Regions from separate parts of the Bacillus sp. FJAT-45350 genome, predicted to be linked through region 1. Evidence: predicted binding sites of a transcription regulator. Region 1 holds the regulator's gene; the other holds the start of a gene.
The links. The regulator CtsR, encoded in region 1, represses protease genes until heat stress. The targets are predictions, from matches to a motif close to ATGGTCAATAAAGGTCAAACA.

Region 1 (15,743 bases):
ACCATCCGTAATGGGATGGTACCCATACCTGAATACATAGGGTATGTGGAGGTAGACCTGGGGAACTGAAACATCTAAGTACCCAGAGGAAGAGAAAGCAAATGCGATTTCCTGAGTAGCGGCGAGCGAAACGGAATATAGCCCAAACCAAGAGGCTTGCCTCTTGGGGTTGTAGGACACTCTATACGGAGTAAGAAAGAAACGAAGTAGATGAAGCGACCTGGAAAGGTCCGCGAAACAAGGTAACAGCCCTGTAGTCGAAACTTCGTTTCCTCCAGAGTGGATCCTGAGTACGGCGGGACACGTGAAACCCCGTCGGAATCTGGGAGGACCATCTCCCAAGGCTAAATACTCCCTAGTGACCGATAGTGAACCAGTACCGTGAGGGAAAGGTGAAAAGCACCCCGGGAGGGGAGTGAAACAGATCCTGAAACCGTGTGCCTACAAGTAGTCAGAGCCCATTTACGGGTGATGGCGTGCCTTTTGTAGAATGAACCGGCGAGTTACGATGTCGTGCAAGGTTAAGCAGATAATGCGGAGCCGTAGCGAAAGCGAGTCTGAATAGGGCGATTACAGTACGCCGTCGTAGACCCGAAACCGTGTGATCTACCCATGTCCAGGGTGAAGTTCAGGTAACACTGAATGGAGGCCCGAACCCACGCATGTTGAAAAATGCGGGGATGAGGTGTGGGTAGGGGTGAAATGCCAATCGAACTCGGAGATAGCTGGTTCTCCCCGAAATAGCTTTAGGGCTAGCCTCGAGGTGAGAGTATTGGAGGTAGAGCACTGATTGGACTAGGGGTCCCCACAGGATTACCGAATTCAGTCAAACTCCGAATGCCAAATACTTATCCTCGGGAGTCAGACTGCGAGTGCTAAGATCCGTAGTCAAGAGGGAAACAGCCCAGACCATCAGCTAAGGTCCCAAAGTATACGTTAAGTGGAAAAGGATGTGGAGTTGCACAGACAACCAGGATGTTGGCTTAGAAGCAGCCACCATTTAAAGAGTGCGTAATAGCTCACTGGTCGAGTGACTCTGCGCCGAAAATGTACCGGGGCTAAACGTATCACCGAAGCTATGGATTGACACCTTAGGTGTCAGTGGTAGGGGAGCGTTCTAAGTGCTGCGAAGTCAGACCGAGAGGACTGGTGGAGCGCTTAGAAGTGAGAATGCCGGTATGAGTAGCGAAAAGAGGGGTGAGAATCCCCTCCGTCGAAAGCCCAAGGTTTCCTGAGGAAGGCTCGTCCGCTCAGGGTAAGTCGGGACCTAAGCCGAGGCCGAAAGGCGTAGGCGATGGACAACAGGTTGATATTCCTGTACCACCTCCTCACCGTTTGAGTAATGGGGGGACGCAGTAAGGTAGGGTAAGCGCACTGATGGATATGTGCGTCCAAGCAGTTAGGCTGGTAAGTAGGAAAATCCGCTTATCGTAAAGGCTGAGCTGTGATGGCGAGCGAAATAATAGTAGCGAAGTTCCTGATCCTCCACTGCCAAGAAAAGCCTCTAGCGAGGTGAGAGGTGCCCGTACCGCAAACCGACACAGGTAGGCGAGAAGAGAATTCTAAGACGCTCGGGAGAACTCTCGTTAAGGAACTCGGCAAAATGACCCCGTAACTTCGGGAGAAGGGGTGCTCTGTTAGGGTGCAAGCCCGAGAGAGCCGCAGTGAAAAGATCCAAGCGACTGTTTAGCAAAAACACAGGTCTCTGCGAAGCCGCAAGGCGAAGTATAGGGGCTGACACCTGCCCGGTGCTGGAAGGTTAAGAGGAGAGGTTATCCTTCGGGAGAAGCTTTGAATTGAAGCCCCAGTAAACGGCGGCCGTAACTATAACGGTCCTAAGGTAGCGAAATTCCTTGTCGGGTAAGTTCCGACCCGCACGAATGGTGTAACGACTTGGATACTGTCTCAACGAGAGACCCGGTGAAATTATATTACCTGTGAAGATGCAGGTTACCCGCGACAGGACGGAAAGACCCCATGGAGCTTTACTGTAGCTTGATATTGGATTTTGGTACAGTTTGTACAGGATAGGTAGGAGCCTTGGAAACCGGAGCGCAAGCTTCGGTGGAGGCGTCGGTGGGATACTACCCTGACTGTATTGAAATTCTAACCTAGGACCGTGATCCGGTTCGGGGACAGTGTCAGGTGGGCAGTTTGACTGGGGCGGTCGCCTCCTAAACAGTAACGGAGGCGCCCAAAGGTTCCCTCAGAATGGTTGGAAATCATTCGTAGAGTGCAAAGGCATAAGGGAGCTTGACTGCGAGACCTACAAGTCGAGCAGGGACGAAAGTCGGGCTTAGTGATCCGGTGGTTCCGCATGGAAGGGCCATCGCTCAACGGATAAAAGCTACCCTGGGGATAACAGGCTTATCTCCCCCAAGAGTCCACATCGACGGGGAGGTTTGGCACCTCGATGTCGGCTCATCGCATCCTGGGGCTGAAGTAGGTCCCAAGGGTTGGGCTGTTCGCCCATTAAAGCGGTACGCGAGCTGGGTTCAGAACGTCGTGAGACAGTTCGGTCCCTATCCGTCGCGGGCGTAGGAAATTTGAGAGGAGCTGTCCTTAGTACGAGAGGACCGGGATGGACACACCGCTGGTGTACCAGTTGTTCCGCCAGGAGCATAGCTGGGTAGCTACGTGTGGACGGGATAAGTGCTGAAAGCATCTAAGCATGAAGCCCCCCTCAAGATGAGATTTCCCATTACGTTAAGTAAGTAAGACCCCTTAGAGATGATGAGGTTGATAGGTCTCGGGTGGAAGCATGGTGACATGTGGAGCTGAGAGATACTAATCGGTCGAGGGCTTATCCAATTTTCTAAGGTTGAAATGAATTCGACGACCTGCATATATAACACTATCTAGTTTTGAGAGAACAACTCTCAGAGAATCTAGTGATGATGGCGAAGAGGCCACACCCGTTCCCATGCCGAACACGGAAGTTAAGCTCTTCAGCGCCGATGGTAGTTGGGGGCTTCCCCCTGCGAGAGTAGGACGTTGCTAGGTAAATGTAAAGCATCCTTTTATAAGGATGCTTTTTTTCGTTGATGAAGCACAAAGCTGAAGAGCGATTGGCTCGAAGAGTCAACATCTTCATTGAATAAGCCGATGGATGCATCGTGAAAGACTTCATACAATAACTACATGTCTCCCTGCGAGACGAATACCTTTTCTTCGTAAAACAACATGAAAAACATCATAGCTTAAACATAATGATCTGCCATCCCCGTAGAAGAAAAGGTATGAGCCAGGACGTTGCTAGGTAAATGTAAAGCATCCTTTTATAAGGGTGCCTTTTTTTGTGGAATAAGCACGAGCTGAAGAGCGTTTGACTAGAAGAGGCGACAGCAATTTCATTAAATAAGCCAATGGATACGACAATCTGTGTAGCTGGGACAACATGTCCCTCTGCGAGATGAATGTCTTTTTATCATTGTGCAAAACCTTATATTTGACGTTGTTAGCTAGCCTTATAACAATTTGCTATTGGTATGCAATTTGTATGAAAAGCGAAGTTATAATATGAAAATTTAAAAATTTACAGAAAAAAACGATAGAAATTTTTTGAGTTAAATAGTGTTACTTCATAGACTTATTGGGTAATAATGAATAATGGCATGTTTACCTTATGTATGAAACCATTCGACATATCAGATAAAAAATAGTAAATTTTCATCTTCTATTGACCATTGTTTACATAAAGCATATATAAAATGTAGAACGATTATTAAAGGAAAAAAGTAAGTTTTCTTGAACTAGTCATTAATGAACCTCTTAATTAGAGATTACTCGAATGATTTTGTTGAATCTGGCTATACTGAGTTATGTATTGCAACTAAGAAAAGATTTCATTATAATATAGTTATAGTCAAATATAGTCAAAGTCAGAGGGGAAGGAGGTTCACTAATGAGGAATGTCTCAGACATTATTGAAAGTTACTTAAAATCAATCCTCACAAAAAGCGAAGAAGATTTAATTGAAATTAAAAGAAGTGAAATAGCCCATCGCTTTCAATGTGTTCCTTCTCAAATAAATTATGTAATCAGTACTAGATTTACAATAGAAAAGGGGTACCTTGTTGAAAGTAAACGAGGTGGGGGAGGATATATTCGAATTATTAAAGTTAAAGCAAATGATGATGCTGCCCTCTTTGATCAGATGTTAAATCTAATTAATAGTCAAATTAGTCAATCATATGGTGAAAGTATAGTTGCTAGATTGTATGAGGAAGAAGCAATTTCAAAGAGAGAAGCAAAATTAATGCTTGCGGCAATTGATCGAACGATATTTCAAACAACAACCGAACATCGTGATCAAATAAGGGCAAATTTATTAAAATCAATGCTTCAAACCTTAAAATACAAAAACTTAGATTGAAATGAGGTGGTAAGCGATGATATGCCAAGAATGTAATCAGAGGCCAGCAACATTGCACTTTACAAAAATAATTAATGGTGAGAAAACTGAGTTTCATATTTGTGAGCATTGTGCAAAAGAAAAGGGGGAACATTTCCCGGGAACAAATAGTTTTTCAATTCACCATTTATTATCTGGATTATTGAATTTTGATCCAAGCTCACAAGGGCAATCATCAACGATAAAAGCTCCACAAAATGTGAGTTGTGAAAAGTGTAAAATGACTTACGAGCAATTTGCAAGAACGGGAAGATTTGGGTGTGCGCACTGTTATCAAACGTTTAGTAGTAAAATAAATCCAATTCTGAAGAGAGTACACAGCGGAAATCAAACCCACGCTGGTAAGATACCAAAAAGAATTGGTGGAAGTATTCAAGTTAGGAAGCAAATTAATCAATTAAAAGAAGAAATGAAAGCAAATATAGAGCAGGAAGAATTTGAAGAAGCAGCAATTATACGTGACCAAATTAGATCATTAGAACGATCATTAGAAGAAAACCAAGGGGAGGGGTAGACCGTGTCACTTGAACGATTTATTAGTGAAGCGATTAGCCCTTGGATGAAAAAAGATGGGCCAGATTCGGATATTGTATTGAGTAGTCGAATAAGATTAGCTAGGAACCTTAAAGATTATACATTCCCTCTAATAGCAACAATGGATGAGTCAAAAGGGTTAGTAGAACATATTTCAAGCAGGGTAGTAGGTGACTATGGTTCAGTTGGGGAGCTAGAGCTACTTCATATGGATGAAATGAAGCCAAATGAAAAGCGAGTCCTAGTTGAAAAGCATTTGATTAGTCCTCACTTAGCAGATGAGTCAAAGCATGGAGCTGTTCTTTTAAGTGGTGAAGAGTCAGTTAGCATTATGATTAATGAGGAAGACCATCTGCGGATTCAATGTATATTTTCAGGATTTCAACTTATTGAAGGGCTAGAATTAGCTGGAGGAATTGACGATTGGATTGAAGAAAAACTTACTTATGCCTTTGATGAAAAAAGAGGGTATTTAACAAGTTGTCCTACGAATGTAGGCACTGGTTTACGAGCATCAGTTATGATGCATTTACCAGCGTTAGCTATGACCCAACAGTTAAATAGAATTTTACCGGCTATTAATCAATTAGGCTTAGTTGTTAGAGGAATTTATGGAGAAGGTAGCGAAGCTTTAGGTAACCTCTTCCAAATATCAAACCAAATCACGCTAGGTAAGTCTGAGGAAGACATTGTTGAGGATTTACGAGGGGTTGTTCTTCAATTAGTACAACAAGAACGATCTGCTAGAAAGCTTCTCATGCAATCATCAAAACTACAGTTAGAAGATAGAGTCTATCGCTCCTACGGGATACTAGCATATAGTCGTGTGATTGAATCAAAGGAAGCGACTCAGCGATTATCAGAAGTACGCCTAGGTATTGACCTTGGTTTGATAAATGGAATTTCAGGTAATATTCTTAATGAATTAATGATATTGACTCAACCAGCCTTTTTACAGCAATTTGCTGGAGAGACGTTATCTCCTGATCAAAGAGATGAACGAAGGGCTGCTCTTATTAGAGAGCGCTTAAGGCTAGAAGAAAATTCGTAGAACTAAATTATGGAGGTGGAGAGACTATGATGTTTGGAAGATTTACAGAACGCGCACAAAAGGTACTTGCTCTAGCGCAAGAGGAAGCAATTCGTTTAGGACATAGCAATATTGGAACAGAGCATATTTTACTGGGGTTAATTAGAGAAGGGGAAGGTATTGCTGCTAAGGCTCTTCAAGCATTAGGTTTAGGTTCAGAGAAAATCCAAAAGGAAGTAGAAACTCTGATTGGAACTGGTCAAGAAGGTTCTAAGACAATTCATTATACACCAAGAGCAAAGAAAGTGATTGAACTTTCAATGGATGAAGCGAGAAAATTAGGACATTCTTATGTCGGAACTGAACACATCCTTTTAGGTCTAATTAGAGAAGGAGAAGGTGTTGCAGCTCGTGTATTAAATAATCTTGGTGTTAGTTTAAATAAGGCTAGACAACAAGTTTTACAATTGTTAGGAAGCAATGAAGCTACAAGTGGTAGTCAACAATCAGGAGGTAGTGCTACACATGCAAACACTCCTACGCTAGATAGCTTAGCGAGAGATTTAACGGCTATTGCAAAAGAAGAAGGTCTAGACCCTGTTATTGGAAGAAGTAAAGAAATTGAACGTGTTATTCAAGTATTAAGCCGTCGTACAAAGAATAATCCTGTACTTATCGGTGAGCCTGGTGTTGGTAAAACTGCAGTAGCAGAAGGTCTTGCTCTAGCAATTGTGTCAAATGAAGTACCTGAAACGTTACGTAACAAGCGTGTTATGACACTAGATATGGGTACAGTTGTAGCAGGAACAAAGTATCGTGGTGAATTTGAAGATAGATTGAAAAAAGTTATGGATGAAATTCGTCAAGCTGGTAATGTCATTCTATTTATTGATGAATTACACACATTGATAGGTGCTGGTGGTGCAGAAGGAGCAATTGACGCATCAAACATTTTAAAACCATCTTTAGCTCGTGGGGAGTTACAGTGTATTGGTGCGACTACTATTGATGAGTACCGTAAGTATATTGAAAAGGATGCAGCTCTTGAGAGACGCTTTCAACCAATTAGAGTTAATGAGCCAACTTTAGATGAATCTATTCAAATTTTAAAAGGATTACGAGATCGTTATGAAGCGCATCATCGTGTAAAAATTACAGATGCGGCGATTGAAGAGGCTGTAAAATTATCAGATCGCTATATTTCAGACCGTTTCTTACCTGACAAAGCGATTGACTTAATTGATGAAGCAGGTTCAAAAGTGCGTTTACGTTCATATACTGCTCCACCAAATTTAAAAGAGCTAGAACAAAGATTAGAAGAAACAAGAAAAGAAAAGGATGCCGCAGTCCAAAGTCAAGAGTTTGAAAAGGCAGCATCATTACGTGATACGGAACAAAGATTACGTGAAGAATTAGAAACAATGAAAAACGCATGGAAGGAAAAACAAGGTCAGGAGAATATTGAGGTTTCTGTTGAAGATGTTGCTCAAGTAGTAGCTATCTGGACTGGTATTCCTGTTTCTAAATTAGCAGAAGAAGAAACAGAGAGACTACTTAAGATGGAAGAGATTCTTCATCAAAGAGTTATTGGTCAAGAAGAGGCAGTTAAATCAATTTCTAAGGCAGTACGTCGTGCTCGTGCTGGCTTAAAGGACCCTAAACGACCAATCGGTTCATTCATTTTCTTAGGACCAACAGGGGTAGGTAAAACAGAGTTAGCTCGTGCAGTGGCAGAGACACTCTTTGGCGACGAAGAAGCGTTTATTCGCGTTGATATGTCTGAGTATATGGAAAAGCATGCAACAAGTAGATTAGTTGGTTCTCCTCCAGGATATGTAGGGCATGAAGATGGCGGACAATTAACTGAGAAGGTACGCCGAAATCCATACTCAGTAATACTGCTAGATGAGATTGAAAAGGCACATCCAGAGGTATTTAATATTCTTTTACAAGTGCTTGAGGATGGTCGATTGACAGATTCTAAAGGACGTACAGTTGACTTTAGAAATACAGCTATCATCATGACATCGAATGTTGGTGCAAGTGAATTAAAACGTAATAAATTCATGGGCTTCACAACTGATAGTGAGGGTCAAGAACATAGAGATATGAAAGATAAAGTTATGGGTGAGCTAAAAAGAAGCTTCCGTCCAGAGTTCTTAAACCGTATTGATGAAATTGTTGTTTTCCATTCACTTGAAAAGAAACATATTCGTGAAATTATTACATTAATGGCAGAACAATTGAAAAAGCGTTTGGCTGAACAAGGAATTGACCTTGAACTGACAGAAGCAGCGAAGGATAAAATCTCTGATGAAGGCTTTGATCCAGAGTATGGAGCAAGACCACTACGTCGTGCATTACAAAAGCAAGTAGAGGACCGTTTGTCAGAAGAGCTTCTTAAAGGGTCAATTAGCAAAGGGAAAAAGGCAATTATTGATGTAGAAGATGGAGAACTGGTTGTCCATTCAAAAGAAAATGCACAAGTTTAACATTTTAACCGGGGGATTGTAATAATCCTCCGGTTTTTCTCCATAGTATAGATAATAAGACTTCCATATAGCCAGCTTTTCCACACGCTCTAGAAGAAACTTGTGCTAAGATTATAGTAAATAGATTGGCTAAAGTGGGGTATGGAGATGGCAAAGAAAAAAACAAAGTTTATCTGCCAAGAATGTGGGTATGAATCAACGAAATGGATGGGAAAGTGTCCTGGTTGCCAAAGCTGGAGTTCCATGGTAGAGGAGCTTGTTGATACGAATCCTCGTAGTCGAAGCTTTGTAACATCTAGTAGTTCAGATAAGAAGGCTCAAATGATTACGACTGTAACAAGTGATACGGAAGAACGAATTAATACAAATATGGTTGAATTGAACCGTGTTCTCGGTGGAGGGGTTGTACCAGGTTCTCTTGTATTAGTTGGTGGGGACCCAGGTATTGGGAAATCTACACTCTTATTACAGGTATCTGCTCAACTAGCGCGTAACAAACACAGAGTTCTATATATTTCAGGTGAAGAATCAGTAAAACAAACAAAAATAAGGGCTGACAGGCTTGATGTTGTTGTAGATGAACTATTTGTATTAGCTGAAACAGATTTGGATTATATTGATAAAGCGATTGAGGAAATTAACCCAATGCTTGTCATCATTGACTCGATTCAAACTGTATATCAAGCAGAGGTTACATCAGCACCTGGAAGTGTATCTCAAGTAAGGGAGTGTACAGCTGCATTAATGAAAATTGCCAAGACAAAAGGAATCGCTATTTTTATCGTAGGTCATGTGACCAAGCAAGGTTCAATTGCTGGACCTCGACTTTTAGAGCATATGGTAGATTCCGTTCTCTATTTTGAAGGAGAACGTCATCATACGTATCGTATCTTACGTGCGGTAAAAAATCGTTTTGGTTCGACTAATGAAATCGGTATTTTTGAGATGAAAGAGGTTGGACTAGAAGAAGTAACAAATCCATCTGAAATTTTCTTAGAAGAAAGGTCACAAGGTGTGGCAGGTTCAATTGTCGTTGCGTCTATGGAAGGAACTAGGCCAGTTCTAGTAGAGCTCCAAGCATTAGTATCACCGACGAGTTTTGGGAACCCGAGACGAATGGCAACGGGAGTAGATCATAATCGTGTTTCTTTATTAATGGCGGTATTAGAAAAGCGCGTTGGATTATTGCTACAAACACAAGATGCATATCTTAATGTAGCAGGTGGTGTTCGCCTTGATGAGCCTGCAATTGATTTAGCTATCGCTATTAGCATTGCATCGAGCTTCCGAAACCAAATGACAAACCCTACTGATGTGGTCATAGGTGAGATTGGGTTAACAGGAGAAGTGCGTCGGGTGTCTAGAATTGAACAAAGAGTTAATGAAGCAGCAAAGTTAGGATTTAAACGTGTCATCCTACCTGAGAAAAATATAGGTGGCTGGACGGTTCCTAAGGGAATTAAGGTTGTTGGTGTTTCTTCAGTTGAGGATGCGCTAGATGTTGTATTAGGGGGATAGGTAACGATGGAAGACCGAAATCAAAATTCTTTTATATCAGAAGTGTTACAACTAGTTGCGCCTGGTACACCATTGCGTGATGGTATAGACAATGTTCTAAGAGCAAAAACAGGTGGTCTAATCGTACTTGGTTACAATAATGAAATGATGAACATCGTAGACGGTGGCTTCTTCATCAATTGTGAGTTCTCACCCGCCTACTTATATGAGTTAGCAAAGATGGATGGTGCAATTATCTTAAGTGAGGATGGAAAGCGTATTTTATATGCAAATACTCAGCTTGTACCTAACAATTTTATTGAGTCGAATGAGACAGGAATTCGCCACCGGACAGCAGAGCGGGTAGCAAAACAGACGAGAAATTTAGTTATTTCAATATCTCAAAGACGCCATGTTATTACATTATATCAAGGGGAACATCGGTACTCATTAAAGGATATTGGGGTCATTTTAACAAAAGCAAATCAAGCAATTCAAACGTTAGAAAAATATAAATCAGTTCTAGACCAAGGAATTACCAACTTAGGGGCATTAGAATTTGAGGAACTGGTGACTTTCCATGAAGTTTCACAAGTAATTCATCGTATACAAATGGTGTTACGAATAAAAAATGAAATTCTTAACTATGTCAATGAGCTAGGTAGTGAAGGGCGCTTGATTACGATGCAGTTAAATGAACTAGTATCTAATGTAGAGAAGGATGCTGCTCTATTAATTAAAGACTATGTAAAAAATAAGGAACAGGATGGTTTTGAGACATTACGAGAGCTAACTAAGCTGTCAAATGAGGCACTATTAGATGATAATGTCATTGTGAAGCTACTTGGGTATTCAAAGACCATTAATGTTCAGGAGTATACAGTTAGTCCAAAGGGGTACCGAATATTGCATAAAATCCCACGATTGCCACCTATCGTAATTGAAAATTTAATCAAAGAATATGGGGATTTAAGTAAAATTATGGTTGCTTCTATTGGAGAGTTAGATGAAGTAGATGGAATAGGGGAAGCGAGAGCAAAGATGATTAAAGAAGGCTTAAACCGAATTCAAGAGCAATTATTTATTGACCGACATATTTAATTGGTTTATAAAAATAACTTCTTGACTTTATTGTTATATATAATGTAGAATTGAATGTTTTGTTAATTGACAAAAGCGAACATTTTTGTTACGTTTAGATCATAGCAATAGTGTTAATTTTGTGATTTTATGTGAAATTTAGTTTGCTAGGTTTCAAATAAGGAGAATTGTCTATAATAAATAAAAGGAGGTGACAAGTAGATGCTGAAACGGATCGTTCAACTGTTTTTTATCTTAGTTGGTGGAACCCTTGGATTTATATTTATACCAGACCTTATTCATCTACTAAATATGGGTCAAATACCTGCATGGCTCACAAATTCATATGCGGGAGCAGTTTATGGTGCAATTATCTTATATCTTACTACTTTTTGGCTGGCTGACTATATCGTCGGTGCGATGCGGTTATTGGAGGAAGCAATTGTTAAGGCACCTGTCACAGATGTTCTTTTCGGTACAATGGGGCTAATATTTGGTCTTATCGTCGCTTTCTTAATAGGGATTCCTCTAAATACGATAAATATACCTGTTGTAAGTTCAGTCCTACCAATTTTCATTACATTCTTTTTAGGATACTTTGGTTTCCAAATTGGCTTTAAAAAGCGTGATGAACTAATTAATTTATTTTCTATTACAAATCGACTTGGTAAGAAAAAAGAAACTGATGCTGAAATGGATATGCTGCTGAAGCAAGGTGTTCGAAACAAAATTTTAGATACGAGTGTTATTATTGATGGGCGTATTGCAGATATTTGTAAGACAGGATTTTTAGAAGGTACGTTAATTATTCCAGAGTTCGTCCTTGAAGAACTTCAACATATAGCAGATTCTTCTGATGTTCTAAAGAGAAATCGTGGTCGTAGAGGCTTAGATATTTTGAATAAAATCCAAAAGGAGTTACCGATTAAAGTTGAAATTTATGAAGGTGACTTTGAAGAAATACAAGAAGTCGATAGTAAGCTAGTAAAACTCGCAAAAGTTATTATAGGTGTTGTTGTGACAAATGACTTTAACCTTAACAAAGTATGTGAATTACAAGGTGTTCCGGTTCTAAATATTAATGATTTAGCAAATGCCGTAAAACCGGTTGTATTACCCGGGGAAGAGCTTAATATCCAAGTAATTAAAGATGGTAAGGAGCATAATCAAGGTGTTGCTTATTTAGATGATGGAACAATGATCGTTGTTGAAGGTGGTCGAGATTATATCGGAAAGACAATTGATGTCATTGTTACTAGTGTACTTCAAACGAGTGCAGGTCGAATGATTTTTGCTAAACCTAAGCTTTTAGAAAAGGCATTATAAGTGAACATTGCATGCCGGTAAAGAGTTTTCTATAATAAGTAAGTACCAAAGGCTGGTACCAATCTCAACTTCATTGAGGTTGGTGGTAGCCTTTTGATTATGAAATTGAAAATGGTGATATCATGCTGTATTCGGTTGTTATCCCTGCTGCAGGCCAGGGGAAGAGGATGAAAGCAGGAAAGAACAAACAATTTATTAGCCTTGCAGGGAAGCCTGTGATTATACATACACTATTAGTTTTTGAAGAGGATCCATTGTGTAGTAAAGTGGTACTTGTAGCAAATAGTGATGAGGTTGAAGTTATGAAAGAGTTAGTTGAAAAACATTGCTTAACAAAAATCGACTCAATAGTATCTGGAGGATCAGAGCGTCAATTTAGTGTGTCTAAAGGATTGAGTGCTTTAACAGACGAAGACGAAATCGTCCTTATTCATGATGGAGCAAGACCTTTTATTCGCAAAGAGCATATTCATGAATTAGTTCAAGTAACTAGTAAGGACGGTGCAGCAATTATCGCCGTACCAGTAAAAGATACAGTAAAGCTAGGGAAAGATAAACAGGTGGTTAATACAGTTGATCGTTCAAGTCTATGGGCAGTTCAAACACCACAGGCTTTTCAATTATCTCTAGTGAAACAAGCACATAAAGAAGCAATGGAAGAGAACTATTTAGGAACTGATGATGCTAGTTTAGTGGAGCGAATGGGTAAGAAGGTGTCAATCGTACAGGGTGATTACTTAAATATGAAACTGACAACGCCGGAGGATCTCTTGTTTGCCGAAGCCATATTACAATCGAAATGGGGAGAAACCTAATGATAAGAATTGGACAAGGATTTGATGTTCACCAATTAGTGGAGGACAGGCCGTTAATAATAGGTGGGATTGAAATTGATTATGAGAAAGGGTTATTAGGACACTCTGATGCAGATGTATTACTACATACAATTGCAGATGCTTGTCTTGGTGCTATCGGTGAAGGTGATATAGGAAAGCACTTCCCCGATACGGACCCAGCATTTAAAGATGCTGATTCAGCCAAGCTTCTTACTCATGTATGGGAAATCGTAAAGAAGAAAGGGTATAAGCTAGGAAATATCGATTGTACAATTATTGCCCAAAAGCCGAAAATGGCTCCGCATATTGAGCCAATGAGAAAAAGAATTGCCGAGCTTTTAGAAGCATCTGTAGAACAAGTAAATGTAAAAGCAACAACGACAGAAAAGCTTGGCTTTACAGGCAGACAAGAAGGAATTGCGTCGCAAGCAGTGGTTCTTTTAGAAAAATTATAAGTTATGAATTATGATTTATAAATTTAAATCTTAGAAAAAATGGTTAATGAGTTAACCAGAATTAACAATTATTATTAGCTTTTCATCCATAACTCATAATTATGAATTCATAATTGCATTTTCCCTCCCTGGTGCTAAAATAGTAGCAGTACATTTGGAACGCAAAAATAAAATTATAGAATGGAAGGTGTCACTAGATGTCAAATGAAGTAAGAGTTCGTTTTGCACCTAGTCCAACAGGACATTTACATATTGGCGGGGCTCGTTCTGCCCTTTTTAATTATTTATTTGCACGTAATCAAGGTGGAAAGTTCATTTTACGTATTGAAGATACAGACCAAGCCCGCAATGTTGAAACTGCACAGGAAAAATTAATGGATAGCATGAAATGGCTAGGCTTTAATTGGGACGAGAGCACTGATATTGGTGGAGAGTATGGCCCTTATAGCTGTATGGAGCGTCTTGAAATATACAAGGAATATCTTCAACAGTTGATTGATAGTGGAAAAGCTTACTATTGCTACATGACTGAAAGTGAGCTTGAGGCAGAGCGTGAAGCGCAAATGGCACGTGGGGAAACGCCTAAGTATAGTGGAAGAGACCGCAATTTAACGGAAGAGCAGAGAAAAGAATACGAAGCAAAAGGTTTAAAGCCGGTTGTTCGATTCTTGGTAGAAGAAGGACAAAATGTTGTTATTGATGATGCTGTTCGAGGTACAGTTACTTTTGAAACTGATGGCATTGGTGATTTTGTTATAGCAAGAAAAGATGGAATTCCAATGTACAATTTTGCAGTAGTTGTGGATGATCACTTAATGAAAATTTCTCATGTTATCCGCGGAGAAGAGCATTTATCAAATACTCCTCGACAAGCATTGTTGTATAAAGCTTTTGGCTGGGACGTACCAAAGTTTGCTCATGCATCGCTAATTCTTAACCCTGACCGTCAAAAGATGAGTAAGCGTGATGAATCTATTATTCAGTTTGTTGAGCAGTATAAAGATCTTGGGTACATGCCAGAGGCGATTGTTAATTTTCTAGCGTTACTTGGTTGGTCTCCGGTTGGAGAGGAAGAGATTTTCTCTTTACAACAGCTAGAAGAACAATTTAACCTCGAGAGAGTAGCAAAAGCACCAGCCGTTTTTGATACAGAAAAGCTAGCTTGGATGAACAATCAATATATAAAAGAAGCCGATTTAGATATCGTCGTAAACTTAGCTCTTCCTCACCTTGTCAAAGCAGGTAAACTACCTGAAGATATGAATGAGGAACAAAAAGAGTGGGCGAAAAAGCTAATTGGTTTATATCAAGAGCAAATGCAATATGGTGCTGAAATAGTTGAGTTATCAGAGTTGTTTTTTAAGGATACAATTGAGTATAATGGGGAAGCAAAGGACGTTCTTGCTGAAGAGCAAGTGTCAGAAGTTCTTGCCCACTTTTTAACAGAAGTTGAGCAACTAGAAGGGTTTAAGGCAGACGCCCTTAAGCAAGCAATGAAAGCAACACAAAAAGCAACAGGACATAAAGGTAAAAAGTTATTTATGCCAATACGTGTAGCAACAACAGGCCAAACTCATGGTCGCGACTTACCAGATACATTAGAGCTACTAGGTAAGGAAGCGGTACTAAGTCGTGTTCAATCATTGATAAATTAAATAGAAAAAGCGTTGACAAGGAAAAGTAGATGACAGTTTCTTCAAAGAGAGAATCACCTAGGCTGAGAGTGATTTAAGAAACGTCTTTGAAATTGCCCCTTGGAGCCTCTTATTGAAATAGTAGTAGGTAAGAGCGGTTAGGTCCGTTACCCAGTTTGAGAGAAGAAAACGAGTATGTTTTCTTAAACAGAGTGGAACCGCGTTAAAAACGTCTCTGTGCTATAAATGGCACAGGGGCGTTTTTGCGTTATATTCAAGAAAGGCAATGACTTAAACATTGCTTCTAGATTAGATGGGAGAGGTTGTGACAACGATGTGGAAGACATTATTGAACGATATTGATGTAGTATTTGATCAAGACCCAGCTGCGAGAAGTCGTGTCGAGGTGGTATTTACATATTCGGGTGTTCATGCGATTTGGAAT
Region 2 (15,743 bases), 3.2 Mb from region 1:
GATGACAATATAGTGCCCATGATTTCTAGCTAACAGTTCATCGACTCTTTTTACACCAGCTACATGTTGAACAGTTTGGATGAATGGTTTCGATTGTTCTTTATCAAGTACTTGCTCGAGCATAATCAGGCATGACTCCTTTGCAAGCTCGTAGCCGATTTTTATTACAAAGATAGAGACGATTAAGCCTGCTAGTGGATCTAAATAGATAAGGATAGGGTAACCTAAGCTCTTTCCAATTATAGCACCTGCAACACCTACAAAAGCGGCTATGGATGAGAGAACGTCTGACCGGTGGTGCCAAGCTTCAGCCATTAAAGCAGAGCTATTAATTTTTTTTGCTAAACGATATTTATATTGAAACATAGCCTCTTTTGCTAGAATTGAAATGACGATAGCAATTAGTGCAATTCCTGCAGGTGCAACTGGAGCCGCTCCAAAAAATATTTTTGTTGACGAAATAGCAATTTCCACACCAACAACAATTAATAGAATCGCTACAATAATTGTTGCAATATTTTCTGCTTTTCCATGACCATATGGATGATCTTTATCAGGAGGCTTTTGTGCTGTTCGTAAGCCTGCTAAGATCGCAATAGAACCAGCTACATCAGATGCTGAATGGGCTGCATCAGCTATTAATGCACGACTTCCAGAGAGCCATCCAACGATTCCTTTCATTATCGCTAGTAATCCATTCACGATAATTCCAATCCAGGTTGCAAGTTCAGCTTGTTTAAATCTATTTTCCATTTATACTGACACCACCATCTCTATTATCCCTGAATAGGGTGAAGGAGCGATTTTTGTATGTAATCTCCAATTGTTATTTTTATCCTAACAAATGAAATTCATGTGGGTCTACAGCAACCTTTTTGCTATGTGTAACAAATTTAATCTTCACGCAACTAATGATGAACAAGGCAAAGATGTTGGGACAGGGAAACTTATATAAAATGGAGGAAAAAGGGATTGTTTGGTAAGATGGGAGGGAAGGAAATTATGAATTATGAGTTATGGATTATGAATTAATTTCATAACTCATAACTCATAACTCATAATTAAGTAACGGGGTGGTTTTATTAGTTGGAAGACGATTGTGGCGATAGGGTTTGGTGGAGCTACTGGGACGATTTTTCGGTATTTTTTAAATTTATATACCATTGATGCTGGATATCCATATGGAACAATAGTAGAAAACATCGGTGGTAGTTTGCTATTAGGTTTATTAACAGGTTGGTTTATACATAAAGTACCTCAGGAGTGGTTAAAGGCTGGTTTAGGGGTAGGGTTTTGTGGAGGTTTTACGACGATGTCCACTCTTGCTGCAGATACCGTGTTTCTCTTTGGGTATCTTTCACTGTTTGAATCAGTTATGTATGTGATTGTTTCTATGTTTGGTGGTATTTTAGCTGGATTAGCTGGATTTGCACTTGGTGATAGAATTGGTAGCAAAACAGTAGTAAAACGAGAAGGGGGAGAGGTATAATGAATATCCTACTTCTAGCGCTTGGTGGAGGTTTAGGGGCTATCACAAGATATTTATGTGGGCTATTTATTATGAAAAGATTCCCGCAACCTTCTATTCCAGTTGCGATGTTACTAGTTAATCTAACGGGTTCTCTTGGGTTAGGACTATTTCTCGGTCTCTTATATGAAGGAGTACCACTAGGAGCTTATGAAGAGCCGTTTTTTCTATTAGTGGCAATAGGATTCTTCGGAGCCTATACTACATTTTCTACTTTTAGTATGGAAGCTAGTGAATTAATAAGGAAGCGGCTATATAAGAAGCTCGTAGCTTATGTTTCTCTATCTATATTTGGTAGTATTCTGTTCTTTTGTGTTGGGTTACTTAGTGGTATACATATAGGATAAAAGAGGATTGATGAGTTATTCATTAATCCTCTAATCTTATTATTCGTTTGATGGAACGATTGTCAAAGGGCAAGAAGCTAGGTGAGAAACACCATAACTTACACTTCCTAATACTTTACTTACAATTGGTCCCATTCCTTTAGAGCCCATGATGATACAACGTGCATCGACGGATTTTGCTTCAGAGCTTATTTCAATTGAAGGAATTCCTACTCTAATTTTCTTTTCATAGGACATTTGTTCAGCATCTAAAATAGAAGCAGCTTCCTTTAATGCAGTAGTACCTTCTTCTTCTTGAACTTGTTGGATATTAGCATTGTTAAATAGTTTGCTTGCCTTATATGTGTCATACTTCGGCTGAACATTAAGAAGAATAATATGATCGCCAAAAGCTTTTGCCATCGTTACAGCATAGTGTACCGCATGGAGGGCGTAGCTTGAGCCGTCCACTGGAACAACAATTGTACGATTATTCATTTCCTTCACCTTCTTTTCAATACTTCTTTTTCCAAATTAAGTGTACCATAAACTTAAGATGACAAGTATGAAAGAGTTGGTTTATTTGTCTCTTTATTTAAAGGTGAAATTTAAAATTAATAAATAATGGATATCTCAATCGAAGCTGGACATGGCTCTGTACATTATTACTATACTAAGATGTTTTATGCGTTTTTTTATCTTCAAATATACAACTAGTAATATATTCGCTTACTTGATTTTTAAGATGAGTATTTAGGTAGTGATGTGTAGAATGATATCCTCTACAAAAGTATTCATATTTACTAAACATTCCATCATTGTTCTTCTTATTAACCTTTAATTGATGCTGGTTCATGTATCGCTTAATAATTCCAAGCTCCTTGCCAATCTTATCGAGTAGTGATACAAGCAGTTCCATATAAGGCTCTTTAAATTTCAGGGGTGATTTTTCTAATTGAGATAAATCAACTTCTAGTGCTTTTTTTGCAATAAGCAATAAAATATACTGATGGACTATATTTTGTTCTTCTTTCGTAATCACGGATTGCCCTCCTCTATATATAGAGAACTTATGTTCGTGTTTATTATACTCAATAGTTCACTTAAATACAACTCTAGTAGGACATGTGAATTATTTCCAGTGAGACGTAAAGAAGCTAATCTAGACGTTCTAGATCAGCCTCTTAACAATAAATATACAGATTATGATAATTTCTTACTTCAACTTTTTCTTAAGAGTTGAGATGCGTTCTTCTGCTTGTTCAACATCGATTGTTATATGAGTGAGCATAGCAAGTGTATGATCTCGCTCTCCTTGTCTACGTAAATAATAGAATACATTTGGCTTCGTCTTCTTTATTATCGACATAACTTCTATCGTTGGTAGAGAAAGTGTAGGATGCTTCGCTCGTAGGAAATTGCGAATGAATTTTAAAAAAACTGGGAGGGAATCTTTAGTATCTGGTTGAGTTTGCATAAGCTTTTCGAACTCTTTAATAGCGTCAAGTAAGTTACTAGGTGTTTTCATACTAAGTACCTCCTTTACAAATTGCTAAAAAGGATATGCTTTCATTATAGTAGAAAAGTGCATAGAAATAACTAAGTCATTACTCCTAAGTTGGTGAAAGTAACTAAGTGTATTGACTCATTAAAAATATAAAATTTAAAAGTTATGGATAATAAATACAAGCATTCTTTTTTTGTGTATTTTACAATATTCCTTTTGATGTGAATTTGCTACAGGTTTACAAAAAAGAGATCCGTTGACGAAGTTCAGTTCAATTCAATGAGAGCTCTTTTTAAGTTATGAGCTAGTAGAAAATGAGTTTTTCATTTGTTCTAGAGTTTTTCGAATGTTTTCAACTTGGCATTTTTGTTCAGAGATAGAATCACTTATGGAGATAAAGTCTTCGGTTGTTTCTTCCGTTTCTTTCGTTGCTATTTCCATTGAGCTAGATATTTCTTGGCTAGCGGATGTAAGAGAAGTTATTTGGTCATTAACTTCATGAATTGTTTCAGTTGTTGAAAGAATAAAATGTATGATTTTTTCAAATTTCTCATTCATCGTAATAATTTCTTCTGAATTAGCCTTAATATCATTGAAGATTTTGTATCCTCTGCTTTGCCAGTCAATGATTCAAACCGCTCAGTGGATGGAATTAAACAAGCTATATCTGCTAAGGGAATAGCACTGTATCAACGTTTGAAATAGGCTTTACTGGGGTAGAGAACGATAAATACAAAAACTAATAACAAAATTTTGTGGCAGGAAATCTGACAGGAATGTACTTATTGGTAGCGGTACTCAGTACAATTAGAGAAGGAGGGGATGTTATGAATGACTTCAAGATTGATCGAAAAGTGATATGGCAATTAGAGGTTATGAAACAAGCACAACAACCTTCAGAGGAGATTATCTCGTCCCTCTATGCCCAAGCTTTGATTGAGTATTTAGAATACAAATTCCAAAAGAAAAGCTTAGAAATGAATATTAATGAGACATTAGACAAGGGCGATAAGCACCGTTTCACTATTTTAGCAGCTCAATATCAAGAGTTTCTAGCAAAATATAACAATGGAAAAGAATTGTATGAAAAAGGATTTTACTTAAGATTAAAATTTGACTAGTGTTTTGTACTTTTTATAATAATACATCACAGAAAATGCTAGGCGGGAATTACCTAGCATTTTTCTTAGAGGGCATGAATAATTCGTTCCGCACCCCGTCGAGCTCCAGAGATATTTCTAGCGACTGGGCCAATTTCTAATTCAGCCAATGCTCCAAGAGTGAATAGTTCTTCTTTCCATTGTAACGAAGGTGTAACGATAGGGTAGCCACATGATGCACATCGTAGTTCATGTTTCTGAATAGTATCTTGTAGCCAAGCCAGTCCAGGAGCTGATTGGATAAATCCAGTTGCTACGTACAATTTGTTTCCTGTTACAATCTGCTCAGTTTGTTCAAGCTCTAGCTCAAAGAAGTGAGTGTCTGTTGATATATTTAATACATGGTCAACACATAGTTGTAAGCGACCTTCATTCTTTGCTTTTACTAATTTGGTCTTTAGCTCACTTGGCATTGAGCCTCTATATCGAGCTTCTTTAATGACCTTTCTTCTTTCTTCATAGCTTTTAATTTTTCGAAAATGGTTCATATTTTTTGGTCCAAGCCATCCAGGGTCTGAATCGAATTGGTGAGCACGAAGGGGGTGACGAGTAATAAGCGTTACTTTTCCTGGACTTTGTTTCGAGAGTTTTAGTGCAGTATGTGCAGCGCTAATTCCTCCTCCGATAACTACTGTTTCTTCTGAAGGTAATGAGGAGACTTGATTTCGTTCGAAAACATGATAAGCCTCTATATTTTGTTGTTTTAATTCCTTTGCCCAGTCTGGCCAGTTAGGCTGTTCACTTAATCCAATAGCTAACACTACGTTCTTACCTTCCAAAATTGCTCCATCTTCAAGACTAAGGGTCCAATGATTATTTTGGCGCTTTAGTCCATTAACCTTTCCTTGTACCCAACAATCTTCTAGGTTTATTTCATCAAAGAGATGATCACAATGTGTATTAAAAAACTGTAAGCCAGGTCTGTCATAAGGTAGTACAAATGAAGCTAGCTTTCTTCCTTCTGTTGTTTTCGCAAATTTTTCAAGCGCGAATGGATCTGGATCAAGGTGGTGAATTGAAGGTGAACGTAAATAAGGCATTTCAATTGCATTTGTACACCTTTTCCACGTAGCTAAGGGAGTGGAGTGAGCATCTACGATAGCAAGATTAGTTACGGGAATCTTCTTTTCTTTAAGTAGATAACTCGCCATAGTACATCCTTGAATTCCGCCACCGACGATAAGCCATTCATACATAATTGTTTTCCTCCTAATGTGATATTCGTAATCATTACGTTTAATATATAGAAAGAAAAGGGATTATGCAACAAGTTAACACAAATACTAAATCTATGATAAAATTTAAAACGTAATAATTACGATTTTGGGATTTGGATAGGAAGAGATGGAAGTAACTAATTGATAGCTGATTCTGAGTGGGCGATTGGGTCCGTGCACTGCTTTTAAAAAGAACGCATTACGTTTTATTATGAAAGGAAGAGAAAATATGATAGACAATAAAATTCCAGTTACTGTTTTAAGTGGATACTTGGGCTCTGGTAAGACAACGATTTTAAATCATGTGTTAAACAACCGCCAAGGGCTTAAAGTAGCTGTTATTGTAAATGATTTAAGTGAAGTAAATATTGATTCGGAACTAATTAAAGAGGGTGGAGGTCTATCACGAATAGATGAAAAGCTTGTAGAAATGTCCAATGGCTGTATTTGCTGTACACTTCGTGAGGACCTCCTTGTTGAGGTTGAAAGATTAGCGAACTCTCGTAAATTTGACTATATTTTAATTGAATCAACGGGAATTGGTGAGCCGTTACCAGTTGCTCAAACATTTAGTTATCAGGATGAAGAAAGTGGGATTGATTTAACAGAGCTTTGTCGATTAGATACATTGGTAACGGTTGTTGATGCATATCGTTTTTGGCATGATTTTTCTTCAGGAGAAAGTTTGCTCGACCGTAAACAAGCAGTAAATGAAGAAGATTATCGTGAAGTCGTTGATTTATTAATTGATCAAATTGAATTTTGTGATGTTCTAATACTTAATAAAAGTGACCTTGTATCAGAAGAGGAATTAGAAAAGCTTGAGGCAGTAATTAGAACTCTTCAACCAAGAGCAAAAATTATTCGTACCTCTCATGGGCAAGTTAATCCAGAAGATATTTTGAATACTAATTTGTTTGATTTAGAGGAAGTTAGTCAGTCGGCTGGCTGGTTAAAGGAGCTTCAACATGAGCATGTCCCTGAGACAGAGGAATATGGTATTTCATCATTTGTCTATAGAGCCCGTAAACCATTTCATCCAGAACGTTTAATGAAGTGGATTGAGCAATGGCCTAAGGATATCGTTCGAGCAAAGGGGCTTATTTGGCTAGCCAGTAGAAACGATATCATAGGGTTATTAAGTCAGGCTGGTCCATCTCTAGTACTTGACCCTGCTGGATATTGGGTGGCTGCTCTATCGAAAGAAGAACAAGAGGAGCTACTGGCAGAAGATCCAGAGATGAAAGCAGGGTGGGACCCTATTTATGGTGACAGAGCAACAGAATTAGTTATGATAGGTATTCATATTAATCAAGAAGAGATTACTCATTCGCTGAACCAGTGTTTATTAACAGAGGAAGAACTTGTTTGCGATTGGAGTCAATTTAATGACACATTACCTCCATTTCAAGAGGTACAAAGGTGATAAATATCGACAAAAACCAAAAAAAAAGTGAAATTTCTTCTACTTTTCATTACAATTAGGTTAAGATATTGATTATGATTTTTGGGGAAGGAAGATCAGTATGGCTAGACCAAGTTGGGATGAAACATTTTTAACGGTTGCATCAGTTTTAGCAGATAGGTCGACATGCAAACGGGCGAAAGTTGGCTGTGTTATAACAAAGGATAATCGTATAGTATCTACTGGCTATAATGGCTCCATTCATGGGCATGAGCATTGTACAGAGGATGATTGTTGCTTGAATGAGCAAGGACGTTGTATTAGAACGATTCATGCTGAACAAAATGCACTTTTACATGCGAAGGAAGATTTGTATGGTACTACGGCATATGTAACGCATGAGCCTTGTGAAACATGTACGAAGCTATTAGCACAAGCGGGAATAAAAAAAGTAATCTATGCTAAGTCTTATCCGAATCAATATAATAAATTATTCAATAAGGATTTAGAGTGGATTCATTATCAAACAAAAGAATAGCTTGAAAAAAGAAGAAGGAATCTGTGAACGATCAGATGCCTTCTTTTTTTAATTCTATTATGTTTAGGAGATTATGTATTACTCCAAACTGTCGCGTATTTCTTTCTGTATTTATCCTCGTTTTCCGTCGCAATTAAATCTAATGCCTTTTGTTTTAATGTTGCATCATGTACGCAATCATATAAGTTTCGCAAGCCTTGTATGATATCAAACCGAATCAAGGTGTAATTTTTCTCTCCCTTACAGTTCGTAAAGCGGTTGACTAAATGGCTAACGACCAAATCTTTTTGTAGATCACCAGCTAAGCCAACTTTCCATATCGCTTGTAAACTGTGCCTTGCAGTGACAAATTTAGGATCCTTCGTCACTTCCCATAATGTAGGAAAATCTTTTAATATCCTGTTATCCTGATCGCTGATTGCTAAATTGGCTAAAAATTGTGCAGCTCTAGATCTCTTATGATTATCCTTAGATGTTAAATCCTCTTTTAATTGGTCCCATATCTCGTAAGCCCAATCTACTTTCTTTTCTGTTACGGTTAATAAATTTTTATAGGCCTCATACTGGAGTTCTTTATCCTTGGATTCCAAGTTTTTAAAATATATACGATACTCATTCTTCATTGAATCATCTCCAACTTTAGATAGTAATCTTTGCTTAACCTCACGTCACCTTTCTAGTATACCTACTTCACTCGTTAGCTGATAGTGGCAGAGGTTTTATGGTTATACTAATGTACATAGTAAAACGAATAAGGAGGGGTAACATTGCCACGTAAAACAGCTGATTCGGAAAAAGAAAATCCAGCTAAAGAAAATATTGAAGAACAAATAGAGATGCTAAATGGATTTCTAGCCTCTGTTTTGAATTATTTATCTGACGATGAGGTTGATGAGATTGATATTGAGTACTTACTCGATCATACAGAAGGGTTAAGAGAATGGTGGGATAAGTATCGTGAAAGGAATAAGAAGCAATTAGAAGACGAAATTAAAAAATCTCTAGGGGTATTATCTTTAAAGGAGCTAGAGGGAATCCGTGAAATGATAAAAGAGAAAGAGGCTTAAAAGAAGGTGCTTAAACAAGAATATATATCTTTTGTTCAGCACCTTTTATTAGGAGTGAATTAATTTGAAATGACAAGTGATACCTCGTTACCTTGTTCATTGAATACAACTTCACTTACTGCTTTATGTAGACAACTCGTTATATTTCAATATATTTTTTATTTTATGTGAGGAAATTGAATGAAATAGAGGCATGTTCTATTCTCCTTAAGAATAATAATCGTTCATAATAAAATAACGTTTTGATTATACCAAAGGATTTGTCGAAATGTGTTAAAACATGAATAAATAAGTAATAAGTAATACATATAAAGAGTGAATTCATATTGGTCAATAAAAGTCAAAATAAACTCTTGTCTTTTTGTTAGAGAGATTGTATAGTAATAGTAAGTAAAGGTCAAAGTTAGTCAAAGTCAAAAAAGGAGTGATTATAATGAAATGTCAACAATGCCAAATGAACGAAGCGAATGTCATGTTATATTATGAAGTAAACGGTAAGAGAAGTGATTTTAGAGTATGTTCAGATTGCTATAGTAATCACTTTGTAAATAGCAATCAAAGCTCGAATGTATTTGGCTCTAACCAAGGAAGTTTTTCAACGGGAATCTGTGAAGTATCAGGTACAGATGACAAACAAAAGGGCGTACTTGAGACCTATGGAAGAGATGTAACAGAAATCGCAAGAACAGGATTAATTGACCCTGTCATTGGTCGTGATGATGAAGTAGAGCAAATAGCTGAGATATTAAATAGAAGAAATAAAAACAATCCAGTATTAATTGGCGAGCCAGGTGTAGGGAAAACAGCTATCGCAGAAGGATTAGCTCTAAAGATTGTCGAAGGAACGGTTCCAGAGAAGCTACGTAATAAAAGGGTGATTTCATTAGACGTGGCATCTCTTTTATCTGGTACATCTTACAGAGGGCAATTTGAAGAGCGTATGAAACAACTGTTAGATGAGCTCGAAGCAAATAAGGATATTATCTTATTCATTGATGAAATTCATCAACTTGTCGGTGCAGGAAAGACAGAAGGATCGATGGATGCAGGAAATGTTTTGAAACCGGCACTGGCAAGAGGAGAGGTTCAAGTAGTTGGAGCAACAACGTTAAATGAATATAGAGAGATTGAGAAAGACGCGGCACTTGAACGCCGCTTTCAACCAATTCAGGTAAGAGAACCTTCCGTAAAAGACACAATAGCAATTTTAAAAGGTATTGCGCCTAAATATGAAGCCTATCACACTGTAAAGTACTCTGATGAAGTATTAGAAGCGTGTGCAGAACTATCACATCGTTATATTCAAGACCGTCATCTACCAGACAAAGCGATCGATTTACTAGATATGGCTGGAGCAAAGAGAAACCTAAAATCGTCAGTGAATGATAAAACGACGATTGAAAAAAGACTTGAAGAAATTTTAAGGGAAAAACAAGTAGCAGCAGAAAAAGAAGACTATGAAACAGCAGCTAGATTACGTCAAGAAGAGTTACAGTTAGAAGAGAAAGTTTCTTCAGCGAAGAATATAATTAATGAGATAACAGTGGAAGATATCGAGAAAATCATTGAAAAGAAAACAGGTATTTCAGTTACCAAGCTACAACAAGCAGAGCAGGAAAAATTAAAGAATTTATCTGACCTTTTATCTGCAAAAGTCATTGGTCAAGACGAGGCAGTCCAAGCTGTTTCTAAAGCAATTCGTCGTAACAGAGCAGGCTTTCGGCAACAAGAGCGACCGATTGCATCCTTCCTTTTTGTTGGTCAAACAGGTGTAGGGAAAACAGAATTAACGAAAGTGCTGGCAGAGGAATTATTTGGTGACCGTCATGCTCTAATACGTTTAGATATGAGTGAATATATGGAAAAGCATACAGTATCAAAGCTCATTGGTTCACCTCCTGGATATGACGGGCATGAAGAAGCTGGTCAATTAACTGAGCAAGTTAGAAGAAAGCCTTATAGCATCATTCTATTAGATGAAATGGAAAAAGCTCATCCAGATGTTCAAAATATGTTTTTGCAAGTGCTTGAAGATGGAAGACTAACAGATAGCAAAGGAAGAGCGGTCAGCTTCAAAGATTCGATAATCGTTATGACAAGTAACGCCACAACGCTAGATACTTATTTTAAACCAGAGTTTCTTAACCGTATTGATTCAGTTGTAAAATTCAATAAACTTGAAAGAGAACATTTACTCAGTATTTTAGAGAATATGTTGCAGGAATTACTTGTACAGGCTCAGAAGCAAGGAGTATCAATTGACATGAAAGATGAAGTAAAGGAAAAGCTAGTTGAGTATGGGTATGATGAAAAATTTGGAGCACGCCCACTTCGAAGAGCCATCCAAGATCATCTCGAGGATAAGCTAGTTGACGTCATTTTAGATAATGAAAGTGTTCAAAATATAACGGTAGAAGTTATTGATGGTGAAATACAAGTTACACCGAATAAAAAAATCTAGAATTATAGCTAGCTTTGGGGTTGTTTCAAAAGGGTTAACTTTCCCTTTTCGAACAACCCCTTTTTCTATTTTTTATTCATAACTAATAACTCATCATTTATAATTAGTCATAAGGAGTTGGTTAAACTTGTGTGCAGTTGATAAAATTCCGCTACATCATACACTCTATTCAAATTGAAAAGGAATAATTTTCTTAATTTGCTCAAATTAGTATTCGAAGTAATGTTATAATGGTTTTAGGATTAAATATTTTATTTGACAAAGTTGGGTGAGTAGATGAGTTCAAGTATTCGTTCAGAATTAAATGGGGAAATTTGTATATTAACATATGATAATAAGGTTATTGTTGGAGAAGTGACTAAAATTCAATCAAAACAGTTTGCGATTAAAATTATTTCTCCTAAGGATTTACCAAAATTAGAAATAGAGAAGCAAGTTGAACTACAGATTGATCTATTAAACGAAAATGAAGTGTACTTCTATGAAGCAAAGACTCAATCAATCCATACTTTTAATGATGAGAAGTATTTATTTCTGAGTCCAACAAAAGAGATAATTGAAGAAAATAGAAGGAAAAGTAAACGAGTAAAATTAGGGGCTTACCTTAAAAACTCCGTAGCTATGGACATCAGGGTCTTTCCACCAATTGGTCAACAGTGGCAAAAGACAAAAGTAATAGACATTAGTGAAGGTGGAGTTCAAATAGCATTAAAATCGTATTTCAGTAAGGGACAGTTACTCGAAGTCGTAGTTGATAGTCCATTTCTCAAAACAAGAGAGTTAATCTTGAGTCGTGTCGTGCATACTCAAACTGAAAAAGACCTTTATCACTATTCCATTCAGTTTCTTAATATTAGTGACAAGCAGCGGGATTCATTAAATAATTATGTTGAACAAGCAAACGATAGAATTCAAAAGAAATAATATAAATGAAGGGATGGCTCAACAAACAGAGTCATCCCTTTTAGTTTTTTATTTCCCTAAATTTTTGAGTGTGTTAATACCAATAACATCATCACTATTCCAAGGAATGATGAAGCTTGAGCTAGAAAGTTTTGTAACTTTCTCTATCCAGGTTTGCTCTGATTGTGCTCGTCCTTTTAATATTGGGTCATTAGTATTTGTTGCTTGCATGCTTTGATTGATAACCCAGTTACTCGGGTTTATATCCGCCCTTCTTAAGTCATCCTGTAAACGACTAGCTTCAAAAACAGGTGTAGCTTCTGCTAATGTTACGAGAATAACATCTGTTTCTTCAGGGTTACGTAGTCTTGGTAATAGTTTTCTAACAGATTCAGGCATATCTCCGTTAGAACGTGTAATTTCCTGATGATATGATTCAGCGGCATCCAGTAACAGTAATGTGTGTCCTGTAGGTGCCGTGTCAACTACAACAAACTCATTATCTGCCTTTTCTACAACATTTGCAAAAGCACGAAAAACAGCAATTTCTTCCGTGCAAGGAGAATTTAAATCCTCTTTAATATATTCCAAGCTTTCCTCGTCTAATGTTTCAGAAACAGTCCGTAAAACCTCTTCTCTATAGTTTTCAACTTCTGTCTTCGGGTCAATACGACTAATTGTAAAATTGTCATTCACAAATTGGTCGCGAAGAACTAAGGACAGATGTGCTGCTGGGTCTGTAGTTGTTAAATGTACACGATGACCTTGTTCAGCAAGACCTACAGCGATAGCAGCAGCAATTGTTGTTTTCCCAACCCCACCTTTACCCATTGTCATAATAACGCCTTTTTCTTTCATAGCTAGAGTAGAAATAAGGTCGTGTAATGGAGGTAACGTTTTCGCTAAATTTGCAGCCTCATCCGCTATTGTCGTATCTGTTGTACTAGAAAAAAATCTTCGTAAGCTATCAATTCCTGTTAAATTAAATGGAACAAGAGGTAGTTCATATATTGTAATGCCTGATATCCCTTTAGGCATCTGTTCTAATGCATGAATTTGCTTTTGACTATAAGCTTTGCTTATACTATCATCCTCTGTCGGTGTGTGCACACCATTTACAATTAAAATTTGATTCGTAATTCCAATATCAGCTAGCTCAGTAGATGCTCGATCTGCTTCCGCTAAAGAAGCATATTCAGCTCGAGTCACAAGAACGAGTGTCGTAGCTTCACGGTTAGATAGCGTTTGAACAGTGTTCCCATACAATTCTTTTTTCTCATTTAAACCAGATAATGGACCGAGACAGCTTGCACCATGTGTACTGTCATCTAAAAAAGAACTCCAGGCAGTTGGCAATTGGAGTAAACGTAGCGTATGTCCTGTAGGAGCAGTATCAAAAATAATATGATCAAATGAGTTTGTCATAGTAGGATTCGCTAGTAGATTTGTGAATTCATCAAAGGCAGCGATTTCTACTGTGCAAGCTCCTGATAGCTGTTCTTCCATATTTCTAATTGCTGACTCAGGCAACTTTCCTTTATATGGTCCAACTACACGTTCACGGTATGCAGCGGCAGCTTCCTCGGGATCTAGATTCGTTGCATATAGTCCTTCAACCTCAACAATAGGTACTGGCTCATTTGTCAGATTGATTCCAAATACATCTTGTAAATTAGAGGCAGGGTCTGTACTAACAATTAGCACCTTTTTTCCTAATTCTGCTAGAGATACGGCTGTTGCACAGGCTGTTGATGTTTTTCCAACACCGCCTTTTCCAGTGAAGAAAAGATATTTCGTTTGTTTAAGCTTTGTAGGATGGAAAGTATCGTACATTTTGAAGTCTCCTTTATAAAAATCTTAAATCAGATTTATTAGTTAATCTCGATATCAATTTTTGGTGCTTTTTGGGTTGCTTTTAGGTCTTCTTCGGAGATTCCTGCCCATTCAGCTAATTCTGTTGTTGTTGGATAGCTTTCTTTTTTCATTAGTTTTCCGTTAACCAGTGTTGCAGGGAGAACTTCAGAACCTTCGTCGTCTAGTAATTCACTTATTACTTCAGTGCTTACATAAGGCTCTGCATTTTGAGCTAAATTATAACGAACTGCTTCAATTCCTTTTTTATTTAATGTCGCGATATCACGAGCGATTCTCGTTAACTCTGGGTCTACACTTGGTCCACATACTCCTGTAGGACAACATAGGGCTGGATCAAAAATTTCAATTTTTACTGACATATAAATCACTCCTGAATAGTTTTATTGTTAATCATTTGTAAAGTAATTCAATTAAAGCCATTTCGTATTGACATATAAGTATATGCTTATATAATAATGTGTGTAGATTAGAAATGCAAACGATAGGTTATGTAGTATTCGTGAATTTAAAACGAAGGAGGTAAAAGAGATGAGTGAAGAGCAAGTACTAGAAATAGAGAAAATTGCATCTGTTTTAAAACTACTCGGTGATAAAACAAGATTAACAATGGTCGCTCTATTAAAAGATAGTGAATGCTGTGTGTGTGAGTTTGTTGAAATCTTTGAGATGAGCCAACCTTCTGTCAGTCAGCATTTACGCAAGTTAAGGGATTTAGGTTTAGTAAAGGAACAACGAAAAGGGCAATGGGTTTTTTATTCATTAGATAAAGAAAATGTTCTTTACTCTTTAATTAAGGATTTACTAATACATGTACCATCTCAAAAAGGAAAACTTGTGAAGTTAGAAGAATCAGGATTGCGAATTAGCTGTAATTAGTAGTTAAAAAAGGGGAGTATGTATATGAGTAACGATAGTAGTAAAGGAATCGGCTTTTTTGAACGTTACTTAACGGTTTGGGTCATTATATGTATAGTTGTAGGGGTGGCAATTGGACAGTTTCTGCCTGTTATACCAGACACATTAACTAAGTTTGAGTATGCACAAGTTTCGATACCGGTAGCCATCTTAATTTGGTTAATGATTTATCCAATGATGGCTCAAGTTGACTTTAGTTCAATAGTAAACGCAGGTAGAAAACCAAAAGGATTAGTAATTACTCTAGTAGTAAACTGGTTAATAAAGCCATTTACAATGTTCTTTTTTGCTTGGTTGTTTTTAAAGGTTTTTTTTGGAGGAATTATTCCACCAGATTTAGCAACTGAATATATTGCTGGAGCTGTATTGCTCGGAGCAGCTCCTTGTACGGCGATGGTATTTGTCTGGAGCTATTTAACAAGAGGGGATGCAGGATATACTCTTGTGCAGGTAGCAGTAAATAACCTAATTTTATTAGTGGCTTATGCGCCAATTGTTATGCTTTTATTAAGAGTAGGAAATGTTACTGTTCCTTTTGATACGGTATTATTATCAATTGTCCTATATGTACTGATTCCATTAGTTGCAGGGTATTTATCAAGGGTAATTATCATTAAGAAAAAAGGAAAAGAATGGTTTGAAAATGTATACTTAAAAACTGTTGGAAAGTTTACGATTGTTGGACTTTTATTAACATTAATTATTTTATTCTCTTTCCAAGGGGATGTAATCATAAGCAACCCTCTTCATATACTATTAATCGCTATACCGTTAACAATACAAACGATTTTTATCTTTGCGATTGCCTACTTTTGGGCGAAATATTGGAGAGTCGAGCATA

Region 2: the regulator CtsR is predicted to act here: its motif matches at 9,075-9,095, upstream of CD003_RS00420 (ATP-dependent Clp protease ATP-binding subunit).

Annotation. Positions count from the first base shown of each region.
Region 1 is NZ_NISU01000001.1:3,246,272-3,262,014, reverse strand. It holds rRNA gene CD003_RS16580 (23S ribosomal RNA) at 1-2,811, shown strand, start outside; rRNA gene rrf (5S ribosomal RNA) at 2,888-3,003, shown strand; gene CD003_RS16570 (CtsR family transcriptional regulator) at 3,905-4,375, shown strand; gene CD003_RS16565 (UvrB/UvrC motif-containing protein) at 4,392-4,928, shown strand; gene CD003_RS16560 (protein arginine kinase) at 4,932-5,999, shown strand; gene clpC (ATP-dependent protease ATP-binding subunit ClpC) at 6,026-8,470, shown strand; gene radA (DNA repair protein RadA) at 8,618-9,988, shown strand; gene disA (DNA integrity scanning diadenylate cyclase DisA) at 9,995-11,068, shown strand; gene CD003_RS16540 (PIN/TRAM domain-containing protein) at 11,270-12,373, shown strand; gene ispD (2-C-methyl-D-erythritol 4-phosphate cytidylyltransferase) at 12,496-13,188, shown strand; gene ispF (2-C-methyl-D-erythritol 2,4-cyclodiphosphate synthase) at 13,188-13,664, shown strand; gene gltX (glutamate--tRNA ligase) at 13,862-15,319, shown strand; T-box leader at 15,323-15,538, shown strand; gene cysE (serine O-acetyltransferase) at 15,633-15,743, shown strand, end outside.
Region 2 is NZ_NISU01000001.1:64,282-80,024, forward strand. It holds gene CD003_RS00355 (cation diffusion facilitator family transporter) at 1-753, opposite strand, end outside; gene CD003_RS00360 (fluoride efflux transporter FluC) at 1,100-1,489, shown strand; gene crcB (fluoride efflux transporter CrcB) at 1,489-1,875, shown strand; gene CD003_RS00370 (universal stress protein) at 1,915-2,352, opposite strand; gene CD003_RS00375 (hypothetical protein) at 2,528-2,896, opposite strand; gene CD003_RS00380 (hypothetical protein) at 3,071-3,382, opposite strand; gene CD003_RS00385 (hypothetical protein) at 3,659-3,919, opposite strand; gene CD003_RS00390 (IDEAL domain-containing protein) at 4,189-4,482, shown strand; gene CD003_RS00395 (NAD(P)-binding domain-containing protein) at 4,548-5,717, opposite strand; gene CD003_RS00400 (GTP-binding protein) at 5,968-7,164, shown strand; gene CD003_RS00405 (deoxycytidylate deaminase) at 7,265-7,681, shown strand; gene CD003_RS00410 (hypothetical protein) at 7,753-8,304, opposite strand; gene CD003_RS00415 (hypothetical protein) at 8,449-8,748, shown strand; gene CD003_RS00420 (ATP-dependent Clp protease ATP-binding subunit) at 9,182-11,209, shown strand; gene CD003_RS00425 (PilZ domain-containing protein) at 11,486-12,133, shown strand; gene arsA (arsenical pump-driving ATPase) at 12,182-13,945, opposite strand; gene arsD (arsenite efflux transporter metallochaperone ArsD) at 13,984-14,346, opposite strand; gene CD003_RS00440 (ArsR/SmtB family transcription factor) at 14,516-14,863, shown strand; gene arsB (ACR3 family arsenite efflux transporter) at 14,888-15,743, shown strand, end outside.